4 regions of the Janthinobacterium sp. P210005 genome follow, and region 4 is predicted to be linked to each of the others. Evidence: predicted binding sites of a transcription regulator. Region 4 holds the regulator's gene; each other region holds the start of a gene.

Region 1 (4,025 bases), 740 kb from region 4:
CCGAGTTCGTGCTGTCGGTGCCGCGTACCCTGCATTAAGGAAACGCCGGGGGCTTGCCCCCTCATTTCAGTTTTTCGGTGGCGTCCTGTTCTTCACTGAGCTGCTTGCGTGCCGGCGGTGCGGGCTTTTTGCCCGAATACATGGTCCACCAGACTATAAATGCCAGCAAGAAGAACGCCACCAGCGCCTCTATCATCAAGATCCACATACGCATCCCTATGTTATTTACCCGCAGCCCATTTACCAGCCGTCTGTTTACACGCGGTAGTCTACCCGTTTCAATCGGCGCCGTCGCGCTTGTCTTGTCCGCCTGCACCACGCCGCCCGTCGCGCCGCCCGCTGCTTCCAGCGGCAAGGCGCCCGCCATTGCGCCGACCGTCGTCAAGCCTGTGCCTGCCAAGCCGGCCGATGCCAAGGATGCCACGGATGTGGCGGCGCCCACCTTCGTGCCCGCCAAGTTTGCCGCCTTGCCAGGCTGGGCTCGCGACGACATGCGCGCCGCCTGGCCCGCCTTCATGGCTTCGTGCGGCGTGCTGGTGAAACGGCCGGACTGGAAGGAATCGTGCACGATTGCGCGCCAGGTCAATGCCGACAGCGACAAGGCCATCCGCCTGTTTTTCGAGACCTTCTTTGTGCCAAATCAAGTCCTCACCGCCGATGGCGCCAATACTGGACTGGTGACCGGTTATTACGAGCCATTGCTGCACGGCGCGCGCAAGCGCGGCGGTCCATACCAGACACCGCTGTACAAGGTGCCTGACGATCTGGTCTCGGTGGACTTGTCCGGCGTGTATCCGGAGCTGAAAAACATGCGCTTGCGGGGCAAGCTGGTCGGCAAGAAGGTGATACCGTACGCAACTCGCGCCGACATCGAGCGCGCCACGTCCGTCACTGGCAAGGAATTGCTGTGGGTGGATGACGAAGTCGAGGCGTTCTTCCTGCAAGTGCAGGGTTCCGGGCGCGTACAGCTGACCGATACGCAGGAAACCGTGCGCGTGGCGTACGCGGATCAAAACGGCCATCCGTATAAATCGATCGGCCGCTACCTGGTCGACAAGGGCGAGCTGACCCTGAGCCAGGCGTCCGCGCAGGGCATCAAGGCGTGGATCGCGGGCCATCCCACGCGCAAGGATGAATTGTTCAACGCCAACCCGAGCTATGTCTTCTTCAAGGAAGAGCGCTTGCCCGATCCGAAAGTGGGGCCGAAGGGCGCGCTGGGTGTGCCGCTGACGCCGCAGCGCTCGGTGGCCATCGATTCGCGCTTCCTGCCGCTGGGTGCGCCCGTGTTCCTGTCCACCACGCAAGCCAATAGCGAAATTCCCATGCAGCGCCTGGTGATGGCGCAGGATACGGGCGGCGCCATTCGCGGGCCGATCCGGATCGATTATTTCTTTGGCTTTGGCGCGGAAGCTGCCGAGAATGCGGGCCGCATGAAACAGAGCGGCGCCGTGTGGGTGTTGTTGCCGAAGCAGGCGCCGGCGCGCTGAGTTTCTCGCGGCGCCGGGCGGGGATTGCGCTAGCGCAAGGTTAGCGCAGGACCATGACGGGTAAATGGGTGTGGGCCAACACTTTTTGCGTTTCGCTGCCCACGAACAGCTTGTTCAAGCCCTTGCGGCCATGCGAGGCCATCAGGATGATGTCGCAATGGTAGGTTTGCGCCGCATTGACGATTTCATCGTGCGGGCTCGGCGATACGGCCACCACGCCTTCGAAAGGCACGCCGGCAGCGCTTGCCGCTGCGCCGATCTTGTCGATGGCGCGTTGCGAGGCTTCTTGCATCTGCTGTTCATACAGGCTGGCGTCGAGCACGATGCCGCCGTCGGCCATCGGCGAGAACGGGAAGGGCTGCACCACGCTGATGGCAACCAGCTTGGCTTTGTTCAGCTGGGCGAAGGCGAGGGCGGTCTCGGCGGCTTTGTCGGACAACGGCGAGCCGTCGGTGGGAAATAAGATGGTGTTAAACATAGCGTGCTCCTCAAGTGATGTCAGACAGCTTATGGATTTACATCAATTAAAACCTTGATATAAATCAAACCTCACAGGCTTTGGCGTGAATAATGTCGCCAAGGCAATCTTTTAACAGTGTATGCCCGTTCATCGCTTCAGGTGCGCACGCTACGCAGCGGCGTGCCCCATACCATGGCCACCGTCAACAGGATGCTGCCGGCCGCGATGCAAGCGAGACCATTGCGCACGCCAAAGTGTTCCGCGATCCAGCCGGCGGCCAGCGCGCCCAGCGGCGCCGTCGCCACCGTCAGGAAGCGCATGGTCGATGTCATGCGGCCCAGCATGGGGTCGGGCGTCACCTTCTGGCGCAGGCCCAGGTAGGGAATAAAGAACAGCATCACGCCGCAATCGAAAAAGAACATCAATATGGCATACGCCACGGCGCTGGCGGCCGCGCTGCCGAACAGTGCTGCCGGAATCGTCGGCGTCAGGGCAAAGCACACGGAGGTGGATGCCAGGCCGATCAGGATGGTGCGGCCGGCGCCGTAGCGCTTCGTCAATGGCTTGACGATGAAGGCGCTGAGTAGCACGCCGGCGCCGCCCAGCATCTGCGTCATGCCCAGCACGCCAGGACTCATGCCCAGATCGCGCGTGGCGAACAGCACCATCAAGGCCATGCTGGCGTAAAACAGGAAGTGCCAGATGCCGGCGCCCCAGGCCAGCGCGCGCAGCAGCGGTTCGCGCCACACGAACAGCAAGCCGTCGGCGATGTCGCGCAAGGCGTGCTTGTCGGATGGCGCCGGCCGTGGATCGCGCACGCTCATGGCGCGCAAATTGAAGACGGAAATCAGATAGCCGCACGCCGTGCACAGGATGGCGACGGGTGCGGACAGCACTTGCACCAGTACGCCGGCCAGGCCGGGGCCGATCAGGCGCGACGCCGATTCGGTGGCGGCAAATTTCGACTGCGCATCGATCAAGCCATCGCGGCCCACGAGGAAAGTCAGAAACACCTGCTCGGCGCCGCCACCCACGACGAAGCCCGTGCCGATGATGAACCCCACTATATATAACCACGGCATCGACAGCACGTCGCACCAATAGGCCACTGCCACGCTGGCCAGGGCCAGGCCGGACATGCTTTCGCTGAACAGCATGATCGGATGCTTGCTGCGCCGGTCCAGCAGCACGCCGACGGGCAAGCCGAACAGGGCGAACGGCAGCGCCTGCAAGGCAACCAGCACGCCCATCTGTTCCGGCGTCGCATGCAATAACAGCACCGCGCACAGGGGCAGGGCCAGCGAGGTGATCTGGGCGCCGAAGCAATTGAGGCCGTTGCTGAACCACAGGCGGCGGAAATTCACGCTGGCGGCGCTGCCGTCGCCGCGCAGGTAATGGGCGCAGTACTGGAAGAGGGAGGAGAAAATATCTTGCTCGATATGAAATGATCAGGCTCACAATAATAGCAGCGCACCTGCCGCGCCGCTGCCGTTAGCCGCTACAATCGTTGTCACCGTGTTCATCCAGAGGAGACTATATGCAATACGAAGACTTGATCATCGATATCCAGGGCAAAGTGGCGCTTATCCGCCTGAATCGCCCGAAGGCCTTGAATGCCTTGAACGACAACATGATGAATGAGCTGGGCGACGCCTTGCTGAAGTTCGATGCGGATGACAATATCGGCTGCATCGTGCTCACTGGCAGCGAAAAAGCGTTTGCCGCCGGCGCCGACATCGCCGCCATGGCCGATTACACCTACCCGGACACCTTTACCCAGGGCTACATCAGCCGCAACTGGGAACATATCTTGCGCGTGCGCAAACCTGTGGTGGGCGCGGTGGCCGGCTATGCGCTCGGTGGCGGTTGCGAACTGGCCATGATGTGCGATTTCCTGATCGCCGCCGACAGCGCCAAATTTGGCCAGCCGGAAATCAAGGTCGGCGTCACGCCGGGTGCGGGCGGCACGCAGCGCTTGCCGCGCGCCATCGGCAAGGCCAAGGCCATGGATCTGCTGTTGACGGCGCGCACCATCGATGCCGCCGAGGCGGAGCGCATCGGCCTGGTGTCGCGCGTCG
Region 2 (4,025 bases), on a different contig from region 4:
TTCGTAGGCGCCCAGGCCTTCCTCGCGCGCGATGCGCTCGAAGTCGTGCAAGGCTTCGCTGGCCTGGGTGCGCAGCGCCTGCATCTGCGCCGGCGCAAACTGCAGCGCGTTGACGCCGCCGCCATACGCGTAGCGCGAGATGCCGCTCATGGCCGAACCGATCAGGTGCGCCCCTTCGGCGATGGCCAGGCGCACGGCCAGGCGGATGCGCTGGGCGCAGTGGCGGGAATTGTCGACGTGGACCAGCAGGGTGGTGTAGGGCATGGCGTTTCCTCGGTTGTCAGTTGTCAGGTCTGCAGCACGTAGCTGCCCGGCGCGTCGCCCAGGTCGGGGCCCATGGCCGGCGGCGCCACTTGCGCACCCGCTTGCTGCGCCAGCCAGGCTTGCCAGGCGGGCCACCAGGAACCGTCATGGTGCGGCACGTCGCGCTGCCAGCTGTCCGCGTCGACATAGGGCGCGTCGTGGCGGTGCGTGGCCAGCTGGTAGCTGCGGCGCGGCTGGCCCGGCGGCGAGACGACGCCCGCGTTGTGGCCGCCCGAGGTGAGCAGGAAGGTGACGTCCGTGTCGGTCAGCAGCTGCAGTTTGTAGACGGAGCGCCACGGCGCCACGTGATCCGTCAGGGTGCCGACGGCAAAGATGGGCGCATCGATGTCGGGCAGGGCGATGTGGCGGCCTGCCGTGCGGTAGCGGCCTTCGGCCAGGTCGTTGTGCAGGAACAGGCGGCGCAGGTACTCCGAATGCATGCGGCAGGGCATGCGCGTGGCGTCCCCGTTCCAGGCCATCAGGTCGCTATCCTGTTCATCTTGTCCCAGCAGGTAGTGGTTCAAGCGGCGCGACCAGATCAGATCGTTCGAGCGCAGCAACTGGAAGGCGCCCGCCATCTGCTTCGTATCGAGGTAACCCTGCTTCCACATGGCCGCTTCCAGGAAGCTGACCTGGCTGTCGTCGATGAACAGCGACAGTTCGCCCGGCTCCTTGAAGTCCACCTGCGAGGCCAACATGGTGAGGCTGGCCAGGCGCGCATCGCCATCGCGCGCCATCGTCGCGGCGGCGATCGCCAGCAGGGTGCCGCCCAGGCAGTAGCCGGCCGCGTGCACCTGCGGCGCGCCCGTGATGCGGGCAACGGCGTCGAGCGCATCCATCACGCCCAGCTGGCGGTAGTCTTCCAGCGACAGTTCGCGGTCTTCTTCCTGCGGGTTTTTCCAGGAAATCATGAACACCGTGTGGCCCTGGCCCACCAGGTAGCGCACCAGCGAATTGTGCGGCGACAGGTCGAGAATATAGAACTTCATGATCCAGGCGGGCACGAACAGCAGCGGCGTGGCATGCACGCTCTTTGTCGCGGGCGCGTACTGTATCAATTCGATCAAGTCATTGCGGTAGACCACCTTGCCCGGCGTGACGGCCACGTTTCCGCCCACCTTGAACGTGGCTTCGCCGGCCGCGCCGGCGCCCATGGCGGCGCGCTGCCAGTCGTCGGCCGCGTGGACCATGCCGCGCGCCAGGCTGGCGCCGCCGCTCGCGAGGGTAGCTTGCTGCACCACGGGATTGGTCAGCAGGAAGTTCGACGGCGCCAGCATGTCGAGCCACTGGCGCACGGTAAACGTGACGACATCCTCGTGGTGCGGCGAGACGCCGCGCACGCCCGTGGTGGCGCGGTGCCACCACTGCTGCTGCAGCAGGAAACCCTGGTAGACGAGATTGTAGGGCCAGCGTTGCCAGGCCGGGTCGTCGAAGCGCCGGTCCTGCGGCAGCGGCGCGATGCACGGCGGTTCGGCGGCGCCGCCGGTCAGGGTCGATTGCCAGGCATATTGCTGCCAGCGGCCGATCTTCTTCCTCGCTTCCTGCAGCAGCGTTTGCTGCTTCGACGGCGCCAGCGCCAGGTGGCTGAGCCAGTCGGCATACGCGTTGCCCAGCGCGGCCGGCGAAATGCCGCCCGTGAACTTGCCCAGCCAGGCGTTCAGCAGCAGGTCGAGCGTGGCGCCTTCCGGCGCGCTTTCCGGATAGCCGGGAACCGGCACGCCTTGCCAGGCGCTGCCCAGGCGCTCGTGTGCAAACTTTTGCTCCGCATTGCTCGACTGCATCTTGTTCATCTGGGGCTCCCGTCATTTTTTTACAGGATAGCAAGAGCTTGTTCAAAAAATTATGATCTACATCAAGTTTGGCCGGATGCCTGCGGCCGGCAACCTGCCGCCGGGATGGCAGAGTCCGTTTGCTGCATAAACGAAATGCATTCCAACGAATTTACTGATTGCAATAATTAAAATTGAATTTTCCATGCGGCGATACCCGGACTCGATGGCGGCGCCAGTGTCCAGTACCCCATTTTACACTCTGTCAAGGCGGATTTCTTTGCGCCACGATGCATGCTGGCAAACCAAAAAAATTGTTTCTTTTTGGATTTATTTATTGTATTTGGTAAATTTATGCAGCAAAATGCCATTACAGCCTGAGCAGCAGGCGTGCAGGCCGTTCAAGCCGGCGGGACAGGCCGGTAACCGGAATCGAGGAGAGGGACATGCTTACGAACTGGATGACAAGCGGCAGGGCAGATGCCTGCAGGGGCAATACGGCGTTCAGGCGCGGCATGGCGCGCGATACCGCGGGCGCTGTGCGACCGGCCTTGGGCCGCCTGCAGGCGCTCGCCTACCTGGCGCTGCTGTTGGCCGTGCTGCCCGCCGCAAGCTGCATCGCCATGGGACGCGCCGGCGTGCCGGTGCTGTTCAGCACCGCGTGCGGCGTGGTGTCGTGCGCGGCCGGCGGCGATGTGTTCTAGCGCGTGGCCTGCGCTTCCTCGCAAATCCATGCCATGAATGCCTGCACGGCAGGGCGCGTGGCTGCGTCGGGCCGCGTCACCAGATAGTAGGCAAAGCGCGCGGGCCACGGCAAGTCCAGCACTTGCACCAGGCGCCCGGCGGCGATTTCTTCCTGCGCGTACAGCTGCGGCACCAGGGCCAGGCCCTGGCCCGCCTCGGCCGCGCGTATCAACAGAAAATCATCTTCGAAGGCCGAGCCGCGCAGCGCCCGCGCCGCATCCTCGCTGCCGTCCGGCGCGCCATGCGCGGCCAGCCACAGGGGCCAGTCGGCGCGGTCCGTGTCGTGCAGCAGCGGGTAGCGCAGGCAATCGGCCGGCGTGGCGATGGGCGGCTGGCCCGCCATCAGGGACGGGCTGGCGACGGGCACCAGCACGGGCGCCATCAAACGCGTCACCTGCAAGCCCGGATAGTCGCCCAGGCCGTGGCGCAAGGCCACGTCGACCCGGTCGCGGCGCAAGTCGACCAGCGCGGATGTCGCTTCCACGCGCACCTCGATATGGGGATGGCGCTGGTTGAAGCGGCCCAGGCGCGGCACCAGCCACGCGGCGGCAAAGGTGGCGACCGTGCTGACGGTGAGCGTCTGGCGCGCGCCCATGTCTTCCAGCGCCTGGCTGGCGCCGGCGATCTGCGCGAAGGCGCCCAGCAGGGCGGGGTGGACCCTGGCGCCCGCCTCGGTCAGGCGCAAGCCCTGGCGTTCGCGCGTAAACAGGGGCATGCCGACCCGTTCTTCCAGCAGGCGGATTTGCTGGCTGACGGCGCCCGACGTCACGTGCAGCGCTTCGGCGGCTGCCTTGATGCTGCCGCGCTGGCCCACTTCGACAAAGGCGCGCAGCGCCTGGAGCGGTAAAGGATGCGTCATCGATATAGTTTTTCTAAAGTTAAGCGCGAAAAAACATCGTTTCTGTTTCGCTCTAGGAAAACGCATTATAGGGGAATGCGGCGTTCTTTTTACGTCGAGTAAAACTATATCGATAGGATCTCCATGTTACTTTCACATCGGCAGCTTTGCCTGCTTTTGCTGTGCACCACGCAATTCGTTGCCTTGCTCGATTTTTCCATCACCATGATCCCCTTGCCGCAAATCCAGCACAGCCTGGGCTTCACGCCCGGCGGGCTGCAATGGGTGATCAATGCGTATGGCGTGGCCATCGCCGGCTTCCTGCTGCTGGGCGGGCGCGCGGCCGACCTGTTTGGCCGCCGCCGCGTCTT
Region 3 (4,025 bases), on a different contig from region 4:
CTCGGCATTCCAGACCAGCACCAGTTGGCCGCCGCTTTGCGTCGCATCAAACGTGGCATCGTTGGCGGCAGCCTTGCTGCGGCGCGCCGGGCGTTCCAGCTTGGCTAAAGCCTTGCCATTTGCCAACACTTGCACATCGCTGATTTCGCCCGGATTGGCGAAGCTGACGCGGAAGTGGCTCATGGCGTTGCCGCCATGGTCGGCCACGGAGACGCCATCGAAGGGCAAGTCGATAGTCTGTCCGGACGCCGTCAACACGCGCAAGGTATAAGCATGGCCGCTGCCGCTGGCAGCGGCGCCGATGCGCGCCGACGAGGCAACGGCCGGGCGCAGGGCCACGCCGCCAGGCGTAATGCGGCCGGAAATGGTCAGGTAGCCGTTCTCGGCCACGGCCATGCTGGCGGCCAGCACATTGCTGCCCGTAATCTGCGTGCTGCGTTTTTCCAGGAATTGCTGCACCCGCGCATAGCTGTAGTCGGAGAACCAGGCGCCGCTGCAATAGCTCATCACGTCCTTCATCGGCGTGTTGCCATAGACTGCCTTGCTCAGCTGGCCGATGCTGCCTGCATAGTTGCTGTTGTACAGCGGTTGCGGGCCCAGATTGCCATTCGCATATGGGTAGTCGACAGCAGCGCCAGCCGGACCGCCGCAGGGAACGTGCTGCAGCGAGTGATTATGGCCCAGCTCATGCACGAGCGTAGTCAGCCACAGAGGCCATTGATTGGAGAATGGGTCGACCGCCGCGATGCTATTGGACTGGGCATCGAGGCCGATGGCCGACGTAAAGTCGTTGCCGCTGCTGCGCTGGTTGATGTAGGCCAGGCCGGCGGCGTTGGTGACGGACATCTTCGGCACGAAACCATAATAGTAGGCGCCGCTGTCTTCCAGCGCGCGCCGGTTTTCCAGCTTGCCCAGGGCATCGCTCCACCAGCTGTCGGCCGTGCTGCTGCCCGGCATGCTCAGTGCGGCGCGCGTCGTGATGCTGATATTTTCCGTCGCATACGGATACACGCGCAGCAGCGCGGCGCGGATCACCTCAGCGTCAGGCAGTTGCGCCACGCCATCATCGGTGCTCAAGGGCACGAGCACCAGACGAATTTTGGCCAGGCTGGCCACCACGGGCGCCGCTTCCTGGCTCACTTGCACGCCGTCATTGCCGACGGCCGTCACGCGCACGCGCACGCCGGGCAAGATCCAGCCTGCAGGCAGGACGGCACTGAAATTGCCGTTGAAACTGTCATCGTTCTTCGTCGTCGGCAAGAGCGCCGGCCCCGTCATCGCGATACTGCCCAGGTTGCTGCCATTGGCGGCGGTCGCATTCAAGGTGACCGCCGGGCTGGACTGGCCCGCCTGCCCGGCCAGCACGGACACGCGCACGGCGGCCGGCTTGCCGCGCGTCAGGCGCAAGGCCGTATTGCTGGCATTCAAATTCAGTACTTGCGCGAAATCAATGCTGCCCAGGGTAAAGGCCGACACCGTGCCCGCATTCACGGCGATGCGCGACGCAGCCGCCAGCATCACGTTGCCCGTTGCCGCGGCCGGCGCGGACAGCAGCAGCTGGCTGGCAGTGGCGCTGACGATGACGGCCGGCGTATTACCCACCGACGCCGAAGTGACCTGGTCGAGATTGCTGCCCTGCACCGTCACGGACAAGCGTCCGTTGTTGACGGCCGAGGTGATCGACGTCACCGTCACGCTGGCCAGCACCGTGTACGTGTCGCCGCTGAGCACATCGTTGTAGGGACCGCGCACCGTCAGCGCGCCTGTCGCTGCGCCCGCAGGCACCAGCACCGTCACGCTGCCGGCCGTCTGGCTTTGCGGCGTTGCCGCCGCGCCATTGCCAAACTGCACCGCCGTCACGGCGCCCATGCCGCCGCCCGTGATCGTCACGCTGGAACCGACGCCGCCCGTCGCCGGTGCGACGCTGCCCACGCTCAATGGCAGGTACACATTGACGTTATAGCTGGTGGACGCCGTGCCGCTGGCGCTGACGAGGCTCAAGGCGCCCGATACGGGCACGCCCGGCATGGTCAGGGTGATGCTGGTATCGCTGGCGGCGCTGGTGGCAACGGTCACGCCGCCAACCTGGAAAGCCGTCACGCGGCTCAGATTCGTGCCTGTAAGCACCAGGCTGCCACCGACGGCGACATTCGCCGCCGAAACGGCCGTCACGGCAGGCAGCAGCACGGGCGTGCCCGACGTGGTCGCCACCACCGTGTCGCCGCCCCCACCGCCACCACCGCCGCAGGCGGACAGGCCCAGCATGACAAACAATGCGACAAGCAGATGGTTTTTCATGGCTGGCAACCATGTTGATGCAGCGCGATGCCGGGGAGGACACGAGATAAATGTGACATATTGGTGACTTTTGGTGAGAATTTAATTTCGAAGAACCAATATTATGGTTTAGTTCGATTCCCAAAGACAACTATTAATGCTTTTGATTCAATTGGTTTTGATAATAATTAAAATATCTGCTTGGCAAACTTTACTCTGAGCATTATTTCCCTCACTCTGTATTGGCTAAAATCAAAATTACTTTCCTTTGCAGCTATTGCCATTCGACTCATTAAAAATATGCTGATGCGGCGCAAATAATGTGGAAATTTTTCCACAGCCTAGACGCCATATTGTTCTGCCAACTTTGCTGGAAGAATTAACGTTTTGAGTAAGATTTTCAGGAATGTAATTTTCAGAAGCAGGCGTGGCGGCAGGCGATGTGTTGCAAGAAGGCCTGCCGTGGGGCGAACGGCCGCTTTTGCTTAAAACCAAAGCAGCCTGATGCCGTATAATTTTAGACCCGGTGAAATCAGGCGATTGCCACCTTCTGCCTGCCCTACCCGGCCGGCAACTCTCCGTCAGCTGATCCTGCTGACCCGCATCCGCCTCGTAACGTCTTGTCGCCGCGCCGCCGCCCGTTTGCCTATTGAAAGCATGAAATGAACGATACCGTGATCCCCGCCATGTCCCCGACCGAAGCCACCTTGCGCGCCATTCTGGCGCAGCGGATCATGATTCTCGACGGCGCCATGGGCACGATCATCCAGCAATACAAGCTCGACGAAGAAGCGTACCGCGGCGGCCCCGCCGGCCGCTTCATCGATTTCGCCGCGCCGGCCGACAGTGGCGCGCGCGAACTGTTCGTCAAGGGCAATAATGAGTTGCTGACCCTGACGCAGCCGCACATCATCCAGGAAATCCACGAGCGCTACCTGGCGGCCGGCGCCGACCTGATCGAAACGAATACCTTCGGCGCCACGACGATCGCGCAAGACGATTACCACATGGCCCACCTGGCCTATGAAATGAACGTCCAGGCGGCCAAGCTGGCGCGCACCGCCTGCGATAAATATTCCACGCCGGACAAGCCGCGCTTCGTCGCCGGCGCCCTCGGGCCCACGCCGAAGACGGCGTCGATCTCGCCAGACGTGAACGACCCGGCCGCGCGCAACGTCACCTTCGACCAACTGGTGGCCGCCTACCTGCAGCAGACGCAGGGTCTGGTGGAAGGCGGCGCCGACGTATTGCTGGTGGAAACCATCTTCGATACCTTGAACTGCAAGGCGGCCCTGTTCGCCATCGACCTGTTCTACGAGCAAAACCCGGATGTCGTGCGCCTGCCGCTGATGATTTCGGGCACCGTCACGGACGCGTCGGGCCGCATCTTGTCGGGCCAGACCGTGCCCGCCTTCTGGAATTCCGTGCGCCACGCGAAACCGCTGACCATCGGCCTGAACTGCGCGCTGGGCGCCGCCCTGATGCGCCCGTACGCGGAAGAGCTGGCCAAGATCGCAGACACCTTCGTGTGCATCTACCCGAACGCGGGCTTGCCCAACCCCATGAGCGACACGGGTTTCGACGAGTTGCCAGCCGACACGTCCGCCCTGCTGCGCGAATTTGCCGACGCGGGCTTCCTGAACATGGCGGGCGGCTGCTGCGGCACCACGCCCGAGCACATCGCCGCCATCGGCGAGTTGCTGTCAAAAAACACCCCGCGCACCGTGCCGGCCCCATCGCACGACTTG
Region 4 (4,025 bases):
GGGAAAACGCGGCAAACAGCTGCTGTTGCTGCAGTTCCGTCATGCCGATGCCCGTGTCGCGCACTTCGAAGCGCAGCCAGGCGCGGCCGCTCTCGCTCTCGGCCAGGCTGACGGCCACCACCACTTCGCCGCTCTCCGTGAACTTGATGGCGTTGCCGGCCAGGTTGACGAGGATTTGCTGCAGGCGCTGGGCGTCGCCCACGAGGCGCCGCGGCACGTCGGGCTCGACGGCGATGGCCAGTTCCAGCTCCTTTTCGCCCGCATTCATCGTCATCGTCGTGGCCAGGGTATTCATGACTTCGTCGAGGTCGAATTCGACGGGCGACAATTCCATGCGCCGTGCCTCGATCTTCGAATAGTCGAGCACGTCGTTGAGGATGCCCAGCAGCGACTGGCCCGCCACTCTGACCATGGTCAGATACTTGCGCTGTTCCGTGTCGAGCCTGGTATTGCCCAGCAAATACACCATGCCCAGCACGGCATTGAGGGGCGTGCGGATTTCATGGCTCATGTTGGCCACGAAATCGCTCTTCGCGCGGTTCGCCGCCTCGGCCCGGTCGCGTTCCTGTTCCAGTTCCGCCGCGCGCGATTCGAGTTCCTGCTGCAGGCGGTCGCGTTCGCTCATCAGGCCGTTGAACGCTTCCGTCAGTTCGCCGATCTCGTCGCGCTGCTGCACCGGCACGGGCGTGAAGCGGCTGCCGCTGGTGCGCAGGGCTTGCAGGGTGTCGCGCAGGCGCACCAGCGGCGACAGCAGGCGCACGGTGACCCAGCCCAGAACAAAGGCGGCCAGCAGCGAGGCGAGGATGCTCCACAGCACCAGCCGGTACAGCACGCCATCGAACGGCTCGAAGGCATCCTCGACGGGGAGCGAGGCGGCCAGCAGCCAGTTTACGGATTTCAGGCGCTTGAAGCTGTTGACGGCCGTGATGCCGCGGCTGTTGGTGCTGACCATGCTGCCTTCGCCATCTTCCTGCAGCAGCCGGGTCGTCGTCAGGTTGGCGTTCGGCTGGCGCGGTTGCAACAGCCGGCTGGTATCGGGATGCAGCACGTAGCGCGGCACGGCGCCGCGCGTGAGGATGAAGTAATAGCCGTTCTTGCCGATCTTTTCCGAGCGCAGGCGGCCCAGCAGGTTGTCCTTGTACAGGCGCAGCACGCCGATCACCACGCCGGCCACCTGGCCATCGGCGGCCAGCACGGGCGCCACCATCTGCACGATGGGCATGCCGCTCGACTTGCCCAGCATCGGTTCGGTGATCATGGGCTGGCGCGTGCGCAGGACGGTCTGGAAATACTCGCGCTCGGCGACGTTGATGCCGGCGCGCCCCGCTACCTCCGGCATGTCGGCCACGACGGCGCCATGCGCGTCGAGTACCAGCACGTCATCGAACAGCACCAGCATCGAGCGGCGCGAATAGTATTCGCGCAATTGGGCGGGCCGGGCGATCAATTCCGGCGGCTGTTGTCGGGCCGTCAGGGTGACGATCTGCAGCAGCATGCCCAGCTTGTCGTCGAGCTCGGCGGCGGTGCGGGTGATCAGGGACGATTGCTGGCTCAGCAGTACTCGGGTGAAGTCGTCGCGCATGTGCTGCACCTGGATCATGGTGACCAGCGCGATCATGGCGATCGAGGTCAGGCTGGTGGCCAGCGCGACTTTTGCTTTAATGCCGAGAGGCTTCATGATTTCCTTTTCAGTACCGGGCGGCACAGGCGGCAGATAATGCTGTCAGGAATTTTCCTATCAATGCCCCAGCTTGGCAAGCGCCGCCGCGCAAATTGCCCGCCCCCTACGGGCTTTTGACGATGTTGCCATATAATTAAAGGCTGGACGTCGTTTATTCGCCGAATTTACGGTGAAATTGGCATACGGCAACCCTGTATGCGGCTGTATGCAGTAAACTTGTTGTTGCATTTTCTAAAAGGTACCGACATGACTGAAGCGCTACTCACTCCAACCTTGCCCACCGTGAACGTGGAGGCGTTGCGTGCGCGATGCTCGACCTGCAGCATGCATCAATTGTGCCTGCCGATGGGCCTCGATGTGGGCGACATGGACAGGCTGGACCAGATCATCGGCCGCCGCCGCAAGATCGTGCGCGGCGCCTCGCTGTTCCGCATCGGCGACTCGTTCCAGAACCTGTATGCGATCCGCCTGGGGCATTTCAAGACGTACCAGATCAATCCGGGCGGCGAAGAGCAGGTGACGGGCTTCCAGATGGCGGGCGAACTGCTGGGCATGGACGCCATCAGCGCCGACCGCCACCACTGTAATGCGGTGGCGCTGGAAGACAGCGAAGTGTGTGAAATCCCGTTTTCCAGCCTGGAACAATTGCTGGGCAATATGCCGACCCTGCTGCGCCATTTCCACCGCATGATGAGCCAGGAAATCACGCGCGAGCAAAGCGTCATGCTGTTGCTGGGCAATATGCAGGCGACGCAGCGCTTTGCCGCCTTCATCGTCAACCTGGCGTCGCGCTATGAAGCGCGCGGCTATTCGGGCAGCAATTTCCAGCTGCGCATGTCGCGCGAGGAAATCGGCAACTACCTGGGCCTGACCATCGAGAGCGTCAGCCGCCTGCTGTCGAAGTTCAAGAAGGAAGGCTGGTTGCGCGTCTCCAACCGGGAAATTGAAATCCTGCAGCCGGCCAAGCTGAAAGCCATTACGGCCGGCACGGACGTCTGCAAGTAACAGCACCGTCAAAACCTGCTGCGCGTCGCGCTTTGCGGCTTGCGATGCTCGCTGTGCTATAGCACAGCTGCGCTTCTCAACCACAAATCACTGCCGCTCGCTACGGTTTTCCCGGCGCTGTACGTTATAGCTCTTCATCCGCATGCAGCGCGATGCTGCGCTGCAGGGGCCAGGTCCAGATGCCGGACAGGCGCCACTCGCGTTTGTCGTTTTCCACCAGCACTTGCCAGCGGCTGCGCTCGAGCATCGGCAGCGCCACGGAAAAATTGCCGGCCGCATCGGGCTGCACCAGCACCTTGATATCTTTTTCCGGCAGGGTCGCATGCGCCAGGTGCAGCTGTAAAGGCGCCTGATAGGCCTTGCCGAAGCTGTGCACGGAACCGGTCAGGCGTGCTTGCGCCACGTCATACGACAGGCGCGTATCCATCGCCAGGTCGCTGGCGATCGTGTCACGCTTCAAATCCTGGTTGATCGCCTTGCCCTGCTTGTAATAATCGCCCACCACCAGTGCATCGGGCTGCGTAAACGCGATATAGCCCATGAAGCTGCCGACGACCACGGACAGGCCGGGGCCGATCATCAGCAGCCATGGCCAGCGATGCTTGTACCACGGTGCAACGGGTGCTTGCAGTTTCAGACTGTCGGACATGATATTTCTCCTGTTTAATCAGCCAGTCCCCGCATGGGGACCGGCCTTCCTGCAACTTCGTGGCGGCGGCGAGGGCACCCGGTCCCCGTCCGCCTTTCCTTGTTAACGCGGCACGATGAATACCGCGCTTTCACGCACATGCAGCGATGGGTCGTCCAGCGATTGCAATTCGATCGCAATCTTGTTCGAGCCCTTCTCTCCCACGCCGTGCGGCACGCGCAGGCGGATCGGCCAACCCAGCGTTTCCGTCGGCTGCAAGGTCACTTCTTCGCGCGTCAGCAAGGTAAGGCCCGGCAAGCCGGAAGCGCTGATTTTGAAATGCTGGCTTTGCTCCGACGTGTTCATGATCTGCAGGCGGTAGACGTTTTCGATCATGCCGTCTTCCACTTCGCGTCCCATGGAACCGCGGTCGCGGATCACGTCCATTTTCAGGGGCGTGCGCAGGGCCAGCGAAGTACACACGGCGATGATGATCAGGGCCAGGATGGAAGTGTAGATCAAGACGCGCGGGCGCATGGCGCGCTGGCGTATCTGCTTCGAATTGAAGTTGTTTTCCATCGCATGGTCGGTACTGTAGCGTACCAGTCCCCGTGGCCGGTCGACTTTGTCCATCACGCTGTTGCAGGCATCGACGCAAGCGGCGCAACCGATGCATTCATACTGCAGGCCGTTACGGATATCGATACCGGT

The links. The regulator FNR, encoded in region 4, switches genes on or off when oxygen is low (the NO sensors DNR and NnrR bind a similar motif). The targets are predictions, from matches to a motif close to TTGATNNNNATCAA.
Region 1: VPH40_RS09995 (universal stress protein) is a predicted target of FNR. The motif match lies at 2,020-2,033, and genes of this name have one in related genera.
Region 2: VPH40_RS01250 (PHA/PHB synthase family protein) is a predicted target of FNR. The motif match lies at 2,146-2,159, and genes of this name have one in related genera.
Region 3: VPH40_RS25775 (IPT/TIG domain-containing protein) is a predicted target of FNR. The motif match lies at 2,520-2,533, and genes of this name have one in related genera.

Annotation. Positions count from the first base shown of each region.
Region 1 is NZ_JAZARC010000002.1:732-4,756, reverse strand. It holds gene apaG (Co2+/Mg2+ efflux protein ApaG) at 1-38, shown strand, start outside; gene VPH40_RS10005 (hypothetical protein) at 62-208, opposite strand; gene mltA (murein transglycosylase A) at 303-1,487, shown strand; gene VPH40_RS09995 (universal stress protein) at 1,528-1,965, opposite strand; gene VPH40_RS09990 (MFS transporter) at 2,103-3,311, opposite strand; gene VPH40_RS09985 (enoyl-CoA hydratase) at 3,485-4,025, shown strand, end outside.
Region 2 is NZ_JAZARC010000001.1:294,211-298,235, forward strand. It holds gene VPH40_RS01245 (universal stress protein) at 1-264, opposite strand, end outside; gene VPH40_RS01250 (PHA/PHB synthase family protein) at 288-2,084, opposite strand; gene VPH40_RS01255 (hypothetical protein) at 2,519-2,776, shown strand; gene gcvA (transcriptional regulator GcvA) at 2,773-3,675, opposite strand; gene VPH40_RS01265 (MFS transporter) at 3,799-4,025, shown strand, end outside.
Region 3 is NZ_JAZARC010000008.1:70,775-74,799, reverse strand. It holds gene VPH40_RS25775 (IPT/TIG domain-containing protein) at 1-2,298, opposite strand, end outside; gene metH (methionine synthase) at 2,940-4,025, shown strand, end outside.
Region 4 is NZ_JAZARC010000002.1:740,957-744,981, forward strand. It holds gene VPH40_RS13320 (response regulator) at 1-1,678, opposite strand, end outside; gene fnr (fumarate/nitrate reduction transcriptional regulator Fnr) at 1,928-2,686, shown strand; gene VPH40_RS13330 (FixH family protein) at 2,811-3,335, opposite strand; gene ccoG (cytochrome c oxidase accessory protein CcoG) at 3,438-4,025, opposite strand, start outside.